Microbulbifer sp. GL-2: one gene and its partner. The protein of the gene in region 1 interacts with the protein of each later gene in a pairwise test. Links are inferred from orthologs where the notes say so. Each region holds a gene or a part of one and is shown on either strand. Other genes may lie near its edges.

The links. The genes of interacting proteins can lie anywhere in the genome.
Region 2: the proteins of GL2_RS09765 (region 1) and kdsB interact in binary tests that used the Escherichia coli proteins (3 or more experiments, as listed by UniProt). The link is inferred for Microbulbifer sp. GL-2 from one-to-one orthologs.

What each region holds. Positions count from the first base shown.
Region 1 is NZ_AP019807.1:2,244,167-2,250,282, reverse strand. The notes cover bases 2,209-5,024. They hold GL2_RS09765 (TetR/AcrR family transcriptional regulator), read left to right. Parts: upstream 2,209-3,194; coding sequence 3,195-3,854; downstream 3,855-5,024. Other genes in these bases: GL2_RS09760 (NADH:flavin oxidoreductase/NADH oxidase family protein), read left to right, coding at 3,844-5,024; GL2_RS09770 (S9 family peptidase), read right to left, coding at 2,209-2,382. Outside these bases: katG (catalase/peroxidase HPI), read left to right, coding at 1-77; more of GL2_RS09770, read right to left, coding at 175-2,208; more of GL2_RS09760, read left to right, coding at 5,025-5,106; GL2_RS09755 (hypothetical protein), read left to right, coding at 5,587-5,994; fghA (S-formylglutathione hydrolase), read right to left, coding at 6,088-6,116. UniProt on the Escherichia coli protein: Involved in response to both electrophiles and reactive chlorine species (RCS). Represses the transcription of the nemRA-gloA operon by binding to the NemR box.
Region 2 is NZ_AP019807.1:3,877,254-3,880,976, forward strand. Bases 745-3,723 are described here. They hold kdsB (3-deoxy-manno-octulosonate cytidylyltransferase), read left to right. Parts: upstream 745-1,839; coding sequence 1,840-2,607; downstream 2,608-3,723. Other genes in these bases: msbA (lipid A export permease/ATP-binding protein MsbA), read left to right, coding at 745-806; lpxK (tetraacyldisaccharide 4'-kinase), read left to right, coding at 816-1,850; murB (UDP-N-acetylmuramate dehydrogenase), read left to right, coding at 2,620-3,636. In the rest of the region: more of msbA, read left to right, coding at 1-744. UniProt on the Escherichia coli protein: Activates KDO (a required 8-carbon sugar) for incorporation into bacterial lipopolysaccharide in Gram-negative bacteria.

The DNA of each region.
Region 1 (6,116 bases):
AGGAAAAGTTTACCCAGGATTTTGTCAAAGCCTGGGCCAAGGTAATGAATCTGGACAGGTTTGATATTAATAATTAATAAACTGCCGAAAAAGAAAGCCAGGGTTAACCCTGGCTTTCTTTTTTTAATTTATAATCCAAGACACCTAAGTCTTATTTTTTTCTTCAGCCAACCCTTAAGTATCATCTCGAAGATGTCGATCAAAGAAGTCCTTAATCATTCCGTACTGATGAATACGAGTTTGCTTACCACGTAAACTATGCTTTTTGCCCGGATAGGTCATGAGTTCAAACTGTTGGCCATTATCCTGCAATTGTTTAATAAGGCGTGTGGTATTGGTAAACAATACATTATCATCTGCCATTCCATGGTAAATCAGTAACGCTCCTTTCAATCCATCCGTGTAGGGGAATACAGAGGAAGCCTGGTAAGCTTCAGCATCCTTATTGGGGTTACCCATGTAACGTTCGGTATAGTGAGTATCATAAAGCATCCAGTCAGTCACAGGAGCGCCCGAAACACCGGCCTTGAAATAGTCTCCTGCCTTGAACATGCTCATCAGTGCCATATAGCCGCCATAGCTGTGGCCATAGATACCTATATTATCACTATCCACATAGGGGAGTGAGCGCAGGAATTTAACGCCGGTTACCTGGTCTTCTACTTCCGGGTTCCCCATATTTTTGAAAATAGGGTTCTCGAAAGCAGTACCCCGATTGGCGGAGCCTCGGTTATCCAGGGAAAATACAATGTAGCCTTGCTGTGCCATATACTGATTTATAAACTTATCCCAACTATTGGTTACCACTTGTGCATGGGGGCCGCCATAAACAAACACCATTACCGGGTAGCGTTTTTTCGCATCAAAATTCGCCGGCTTGTACAGGCGATAATTCAATTTATGCCCCTGTGAAGCTTTGATAGTGCCAAACTCTGGAGTAATCCACTGGTCCATATAGGGATACAATGGATGTCCTTCAGCCACAGCATTCTCTTCCAGCCAGGTAATCCTTTTACCATCGGAACTGTGCAAGCTTACCTGTGGAGGAGTGGTAATGCTGGTAAATTTATCGATATAACCAGAACCATCCCCAGCAAACTCAATACCATGCATTCCCCCGCGCTTTGATATTCGCTGAATATGTCCTTCTCCCTGCAGGTTGACGCGATACAGATGCCGCTCTATATCGGAGTCTTTACGACCGCTGAAGTACACAATGCCATTCTTTTCATCCACCGCTTCCAGTTCATCAACTACCCAGTCACCTGCGGTTAGCTGTTTTAACAGCTTGCCATTAAAACCGTATAAATAGAGATGCTTGTAGCCGTCCCGCTCGGAGGACCAGATAAATTGGTCACTATTCTTCAGGAAATAGAGATCATCACTTAGGTTTACCCAGGTATCACTGGACTCGCTTAATAGACTTCGGGTATTTCCACTGTTCAGGTCATAGGCGCGAAGCACGAGCTTTTGCTGGTCCCGAGACTGCCATTGGAAAGTCAGTACATCATCGCTGGCCCAATCCACTCGGGGAATATAGATATCCTGCTCTTCCCCCAGATTAACCCACCGGGTTTTTCCGGAATCAACCTCCATCACTCCAAGGCGAATATTGACATTGGCCCGACCTGCTGCAGGATAACGCTGGCGAATCATATCGATGCGATCCGCATATATCTCACTGCGGGTCACTTCATCCACAGGGGTTTCATCAAACTGTAGGAAGGCGATATGACGGTCGTCCGGAGACCACCAGTAACCGGTCATACGGTCCATTTCTTCCTGGGCAACAAACTCGGCCATCCCATTTTTGACTGGCCCTTTTCCATCGCTGGTTAACGCACGCTCTTTACTGGTTTCCAGATCAACAATAAAAATATCCTGATCGCGGATAAAGGAGACATATCGCCCTTTTGGGGAAACACGAACATCAGTTTCAAAGGCTTCGGTTTCGGTCAAACGCCGCGCAGATTTCTTATCCAGATCGTAGTAATAGACATCTCCCGCCAGGGGAAACAGCAGGGACTGGCCATCCTCAGACCAGCTGTACTCCATAATGCCGCTGCCATAAATTCGCTGGCGCTCACGTCGGGCTTTTTCCTCATCCGATAGAACTTCATTGCCACGGTGTAAGCTGTCGGAATTCACCAGGACACGGGACCGGCCATCGGCAATGTTGTATTCCCACAAATCGTAGCGGTTGTAATCCTCTTCCCGTCCCCTTAGGAAAGTTACCCTGCGACCATCGGGAGAATACTCAAGGGCGCGGGGCGCTGTGCCTGCAAGGGCTGGATCGGAGAATATTCGCTCAATAGTCAATGTCTCCGCGGAGCAGAATCCCGCAAAGGTGCAGCTAAGCAGGGCAAGCAGTTTTCTTTTCATAGAAGGGCTCTTTGTTTTAGTGTTCTAAGATAAGTGTAAACCTGAGCTAAACAGGGGCACTAAGCCCTATTCTCTGCAAGCAAAAAAGCCCCCGGATTCTACAATGTAATCTCCAGGTAGCGGAGGGCATCGAGTTCTATTTTTAGATTTGGCAGGAAGACAATCAAACCTGCTGCAATTATCACTTTTTGCCACTATTTAATCTCCATCACTGATCTGTATATCAGCTGAAGACGATCTCGGGCCTGATTGCTCACAAAAGAAAAATATTGAAGAGCCACCTTGCTTCTATTGGGACAATTCTGCTTGTTCCCGGCAGCAATTTCACCCCAAGGACACCCAGATCGAACCTCTTCCTGTCTACCATTTGGGCTCATTCATAAACGCTCTGCCTACAGGGCAAACTTTAGGTCGGACCATATGGTCCGGATATACAGAGTGCAGATTAGGTCATGCCAGACAGTGGCCACGACAAGAGTAGTGACCCAGCCAAACTTGGTAATTTGAACTTATAATCGCTGAATAATAAGAACAAAATCCTCAGTTTTGCACTCACTTCTCTCAGTGACTATTACTTAGAAAAAGAGAGTTTAATTCAACTAATCGGAGTGGCCGAAAAAGTACTGAAAGCTTCAGTCCCCCTCTCAATTCAACCATGCTTTGAGTAAAATGGACTCTCGGTCCTGTCATCCCTGTAAATACTTAGGCTCTCCCTGAAACCCCTCCACACAGCCATAGCAAAGACTCTTATTTGCATTTCAAGACGACCGGTCGTATATTTAAAGAAGTTAATAGACGACCGGTCTAATGTTATGGCTCGACCTCGCAAAAGTGAAAACACCAAAGAAGCCTTGCTGGAAACAGGCACTGCAATGCTAGCCAGCCAGGGCTATCACGGCACTGGTATCAAGCAGGTACTGGATGCAGTCGGCGTACCCAAAGGTTCTTTCTACAACTATTTCCCCAGTAAAGAAGCCTTCGTGGCAGGCATTATTCAGCACTATGGCCAACAGATTGATACAGAACTAGCTCAGACGAGAGTAAGCCTGGGTCAGGTGCCCGGTTTGATCTTGCTTTGGTGCTGCTTCCAGAACCGTGTTCAGAACAAAGTACAAGCAGGCCAATCATGTGCCTGTCTACTGGGCGCAATGTCTGCCGAAATAGCACAGGCCAACCCTCTTTGTCGTAAGGCCATTGAGTCTGTAGAGCGCAGGTGGTTGGAAAATCTTCAGTCGATATTGCAAGTAGCCCAAGATCAAGGAGATCTGCGTACTGATATCTCCTCCGAAAGCCTGGCGCCACTGTGTTATAGCGTTTGGCAGGGCAGTATTTTGCAATACCAGGTATCCGGTGACCCCAATGACTTACTCAAACAGCTACGGACTTTTTTAAGCACCCTGGTAACGCAACAGGGGGCACAAACACTGAGCAGTATTAAAACTTACAGTCAGGAGATTCACCTTGACAAATAGCACCCCCCCCCAAAAAAATGCCGACCGAGTTACACCTCTCTCTCGCCCGCTGAGTATTCTGCCTGGAATCAGCGTGAAAAACCGCTTGTTTAAATCTGCTATGAGTGAGCAATTAGCTGATCGTAATCACGTCCCTACAAAGGAACTGATTCACTTATATCGCACATGGGCAAAAGGGGGTACAGGCCTGCTGGTCACCGGCAATGTCATGATTGATCGTACTGCTCTGGGTGAACCGCGAAATGTGGTATTGGATGAGGAATCAGATCCTTCACTGTTCCGGAAATGGGCCGAAGCCGGGCGTCAGAATAGCACGCAAATCTGGATGCAATTAAATCATCCAGGTAAGCAAATACCTAATTTTTTAAGCACTGAACCTGTTGCACCTTCTGCAGTACCCCTGGGTAATGGCTTAGAGAAAACCTTCAACTGCCCAAGAGAACTAACGCAAGACGAAATAGTAAATATCATTCGAAAATTTGCCTGGTCCGCCGCACAGGCAAAAGAATTTGGATTCACTGGTATTCAGATACATGCCGCTCATGGTTATCTGATCAATCAATTTCTGTCCCCTCATCACAATCGACGAAATGATCAGTGGGGAGGAACCTTAGAAAATCGCCTGAGATTTTTACGTGAAGTATATAGTGCCATTCGCGGAGCAGTTGGCAAAGATTTCCCAGTGGGCATAAAACTCAATTCAGCCGACTTCCAAAAAGGCGGATTCAGTGAAGAGGACTCCATGCAGGTTTTACAAACGCTGCAGAGTGAGGGTATTAACTTAATTGAAATCTCCGGCGGCAACTATGAAAATCCAAGTATGGTCGGTGCCAATGTGAGAGAAAGCACCATAAAGCGGGAAGCTTATTTTCTCGACTACGCAGAAAAAGCACGGGCACGGCTGCAAATTCCCGTAGTGGTTACCGGCGGCTTCCGTTCCGCAGCAGCCATGGAGGCAGCCCTTACATCAAAAGCTGTGGATATGATCGGCCTTGCCCGCCCCTTGGCAGTTGATCCACACCTAACACATAAACTTTTATCGGATGGTAACCACAAAATAGCATTGAAAAAACTCACCACAGGTATTCCCAGCCTGGATTTCATGGCTATGCTGGATGTCACCTGGTATGAGCAACAACTGGCACGTATTGGTAGTGGCAAGCCAGCGAAACCGAATATGAGTGCTTGGGCTTCAGTGTTGAAAACCCTGGCTTCTGTGAGCTTGCTTTCATTTCAACGACGACGGGCCTGAGAGTCGTAAACCCATGGTGTGTAAAAAAGTCTGAAAAATTTTTTTGCACTTAAGAAGCTATCGGCCTTCATCACAATTAGCTCGCTAATCAAGTGGACTGGTTAATGCGACACATGGATGTGCCGCCCTGGGCCGATGCAAGCCTGTGAAATACCTGCAGACATACCTATCTCTGTCAGTATTTAATTTTCAGTATAACTATGGCTATTTCCCAGAAAAAAGCTTATTGGCTGTAGTCTCTCCCCACTCTTCCAGGAAAAATTTCCCTCAACTTAAATCATCGATGGGCCTCTGTAACACAAAAAACTATAGCCGAAGAAATTATTCACTATTTCCCCCTCGAAAATATCCTTTCTGAATTTGGACTAAGACAAGCTCTCGACGTGAGTGATTAGCCTTAACAATTGTTTACGCTGCTTAACCGACATTTATACAGGGCTGTGGTCATACTTGATCCTAATTCATCACAGGATAAAAACAATGAAGGTTCACTTACTCGCTTCCATGACGACAATCCTGCTTATTTCCGGCTGTAGCTCCACACCTGAGGTGCCCACTTCGGAATCCTTTGTTACGGATATCACTGAGCTGGGTCACAAGCGTTTTACTTACAAGGCGAGTCAGGAAATTAAGCCTTCTGGTCGTGGGGGCCGAGGGAATAAGCCTTCCCATGGCCCGGGAATGGGGGGCGGTGGTAAGCCACCTGGTGGCAAACCCGGCGGCGGCAAAACAACCTCAGGCGATATCAAGAAAACCGCGATGGAAAGGATAGAGCTACTACTCAATGAAAGTGGATTCTGTTCAAATGGCTGGTTCCTGATAGAGCAGACATTCGATCAAAATCGAGCAGAAATTCTCGGGGAGTGTCGTGCAGCAGCGCCCCAATAAATGGGCTCTAATATGAGGTTATATCCAAAAGTAGGCTGACAAAGCTGCAACCCAGCACCGTTTCAACGCCCGGTTGCAGCTAATTAAAGGGTCTCAGCCTCTCGAGGCTGCAGACTTTTCGT
Region 2 (3,723 bases), 1.6 Mb from region 1 along the record:
AAAGTATTTTTGAAGTCATGGATGCACCAAAAGAGCCTCAGGGGGGCAGTGAAGCATTGCCCAAGCCAGTGCAAGGCGCGGTTTCTTTTGAGGGACTCGACTTCAGCTACGATAAGTCTGCGCCCCAGGTGCTCTCCGACATCAACTTTTCTGTTGAGCCGGGTGAAACTGTCGCACTGGTCGGGGCCTCCGGTTCTGGTAAGAGTACCCTGGTGAGCTTGCTTGCTCGATTTTATGAGCCCAGCGGTGGCCGTATCGTTATTGATGGCACCGATATATCAACGGTACCGCTGCAAGATCTACGCCGACATATAAGTATGGTGTCGCAGAATATCGTATTGTTTAATGACACTGTTTACCGAAATATCGCTTATGGAGAGCTTGAGCACGCGCCCAAGGAAAATGTTCTGCGCGCAATTGATCAAGCCCATGCTGCGGACTTCATTGAAGAGCTTTCCCGGGGACTTGAAACCGTTCTGGGAGACAATGCACAGATGCTTTCCGGAGGTCAGCGCCAGCGGCTGTCAATCGCGCGGGCACTACTCAAAGATGCGCCGATCCTGATTTTGGATGAGGCCACCTCCGCATTGGATAATGAATCTGAGCGTCATATCCAGGCGGCTCTTTCAGAGGTGATGAAAAATCGCACTACGTTTGTTATCGCTCACCGCTTGAGTACTATCGAAAATGCCGATCGTATTCTGGTGATGGAGAAGGGGCGTATTGTTGAAAGCGGCAAACACACAGAGTTGCTTGCTCGCGGGGGGCGTTACGCCGCATTGTTGCAACAACAGACTATGGGATAGGGCACTTGGATGTCACTGGAAGACTGGTTTAACAAGCGCTGGTATCCGGAAAAAGGTAAGGGCCGATCCCTCTCCCTGCTTACACCACTGGAAATGCTCTATGGTGGGGTGAGTAAGCGGCGCCGGGTTTTGAATTCACGAACACCTCCGGAACCTTTATCGGTGCCGGTTATAGTAGTGGGGAATATTACCGTGGGCGGTGCTGGCAAGACGCCGATGGTGGCAGAGCTTGCCCGCTGGCTGAAAGAGCGAGGCCATAACCCCGGTATCATCAGTCGCGGTTATGGTGGTCGTGCGCAACATTACCCTTACCAGGTCACAGCTCAGTCCCACCCGCTGGAATCCGGCGATGAACCGTTGATGCTGCACCTGATCACCGGGGTTCCGGTGATGGTTTCCCCCCACCGCACAGAGGCGGCCCAGGCCCTGATTGATTACCATCAGTGCGATGTGATTTTATCGGATGATGGCCTTCAACATTACAGTCTTTGGCGCAGCCTGGAGATTTGCGTGGTGGATGGCCATCGCGGTCTCGGCAACGGCCATATGTTGCCACGCGGCCCATTGCGGGAGCCCGCGACCCGCCTGCAAAATGTGGATATTGTGGTGAGTAACGGTGAACCAGAGACAAAGGTGAAGCAGCAGTGTGGTGATTTGCTGGAGTTCCAGATGACACTGGAGCCGTCATGCTGGCACCAGTTCAACCTTGACCAGACTTCCACTTTACGCCTGACTTCGGGACCCGAACCTGGTCCCTGTCACGGGGTTGCGGCAATTGGCAATCCCCAGCGGTTTTTCCGTGAACTGCAGCGGCTGGGTTATAAGGTGATGGAGCAGCCCTTTGCCGATCATCACCAGTTCAGCCCTCAGGAACTGCATTTCGATGGCGAGACTCCTGTAATTATGACCATGAAAGATGCGGTTAAATGCCGGGATTTCTGGGAGAGTCACTGGTGGGCGCTGGAGGTGAGAGCGAAGTTGCCAGATCATTTCTACCAGAAGGTGCATCAGCACCTGCAACAGTTTTGTGAAAATGAAAAATAATTTTTCCTTCGACGTAATTATTCCTGCTCGCTTTAGTTCCAGTCGTTTACCGGGTAAACCACTTGCTGACATTGCGGGTAAACCCATGGTTCAGCATGTCTATGAGCGGGCCTGTGAAAGCTGTGCAGAGCGTGTGATTGTTGCCACTGACGATATGCGCGTTGCGGAGGCTGTGCAGGGATTTGGAGGGAAGGTATGCATGACCTCAGCAGAGCATGCCTCTGGCACCGACAGGCTTCAGGAAGTGGCTGTTAATCTTGGCCTGGCAGATGATCGCATCCTGGTGAATGTGCAGGGGGATGAGCCCCTTATTCCGGCCCGGGTTATCGATCAGGTCGCCTCCAATCTTGCACAAAATACCCTTACGGGAGTCGCTACCCTGGCGGAACCAATTCTCACCTTGGATGATTTTCGCAATCCGAATATTGTTAAAGTGGTAGTTTCGGAATCCGGTTTGGCCCGTTACTTCTCCCGAGCACCCATTCCATGGCCGAGAGATGCGTTTGCTTTGGATGATGGCAACCTCCCGATGGATCTGGAACCCCGTAGACATATCGGAATCTATGCTTATCGGGTAGCGCTGCTGCAGAGCTTTGTGTCCTGGCCAATGGCGCCCCTGGAGAAATTCGAAGCCTTGGAGCAGCTGCGCTTTCTGTACCACGATGAAAATATTCATGTGGCCGATGCATGTGCCGAGGTGCCTGGAGGCGTTGATACCGAGCAGGACCTGCAGCGGATGCGGAAGCTGATCGGTTAAAGCTGATTTACAATGATAGAAACCAATATCGATTTGCAACCGCATAATACCCTGGCAGTTTCTGCGCGTAGCGCACACTTTGCCAGGGTGCAAACCCTGGAGCAATTGCGTGAAGCTTTGGCCTTCGCCCGTGAGCGGCAGCTGCCTATTTTGCCTCTCGGGGGAGGTAGCAATATCGTATTGACCGGCGACTTTCCGGGTTTGGCAATCCAGGTAGATCTTCGGGGTTTTTCCCTGATCGCTGGTGATTCAGGTTACTCCGTCGAAGCGGCTGCCGGTGAAAATTGGCACCAGCTGGTGATGGCAACTGTACAAAAAGGGTTGGGTGGACTGGAAAACCTGGCGTTAATACCGGGGAAGATAGGCGCTGCACCAATCCAAAATATTGGTGCCTACGGCATTGAGTTATGTGATCGTTTTGTCAGCTTGCAGGCGATGGAGGTTGTGAGTGGTACACTCCATGAGTTTTCAGCGCAAGACTGTGCATTTTCCTACCGAGACAGTGTTTTTAAGGGTAGTCTTCGTGACAAGTATATTATTACCCAGGTCAATTTGTACCTACCAGGGGTTTGGCAGGCTCATGTCGACTACCCGGCACTGCGCCAGTATTTAGCCGAGCAAAACTGGAATGCCAATGCATTGACTCCTGCGCAGGTGGCTCAGGCAGTAATTGAGATTCGCAATAGTAAATTACCGCTACCGGACAGAATTCCCAATGCGGGTAGCTTTTTCAAAAACCCCATTGTTGATAATACCAGTTACCAGACTCTCAAAGCTGAGCACCCAGACTTGGTGGCATTTGCAGCAGGGGACCGCTGGAAATTGGCTGCTGGGTGGCTAATAGATAGAGCAGGCTGGAGAGGTATCAGGCGTAACGCCGTTGGCGTTCATGAATTGCAGGCCCTGGTATTGATAAATCCTGGTAGGGGTGCTGGTTCCGAAGTGACGCAGCTAGCAGAGGAAATCGTTGAAGATGTACATGCGAAGTTTGGCGTATCACTAGAGCCTGAACCGCGTTACTATCCTTGATGCGCTAGCCTTCGCATCGTTACTTCGTTGGCATGTTTCCATAACTCAGGTGCTCAATTCTATGAGTATTTGATTGGCTGTGCTTGC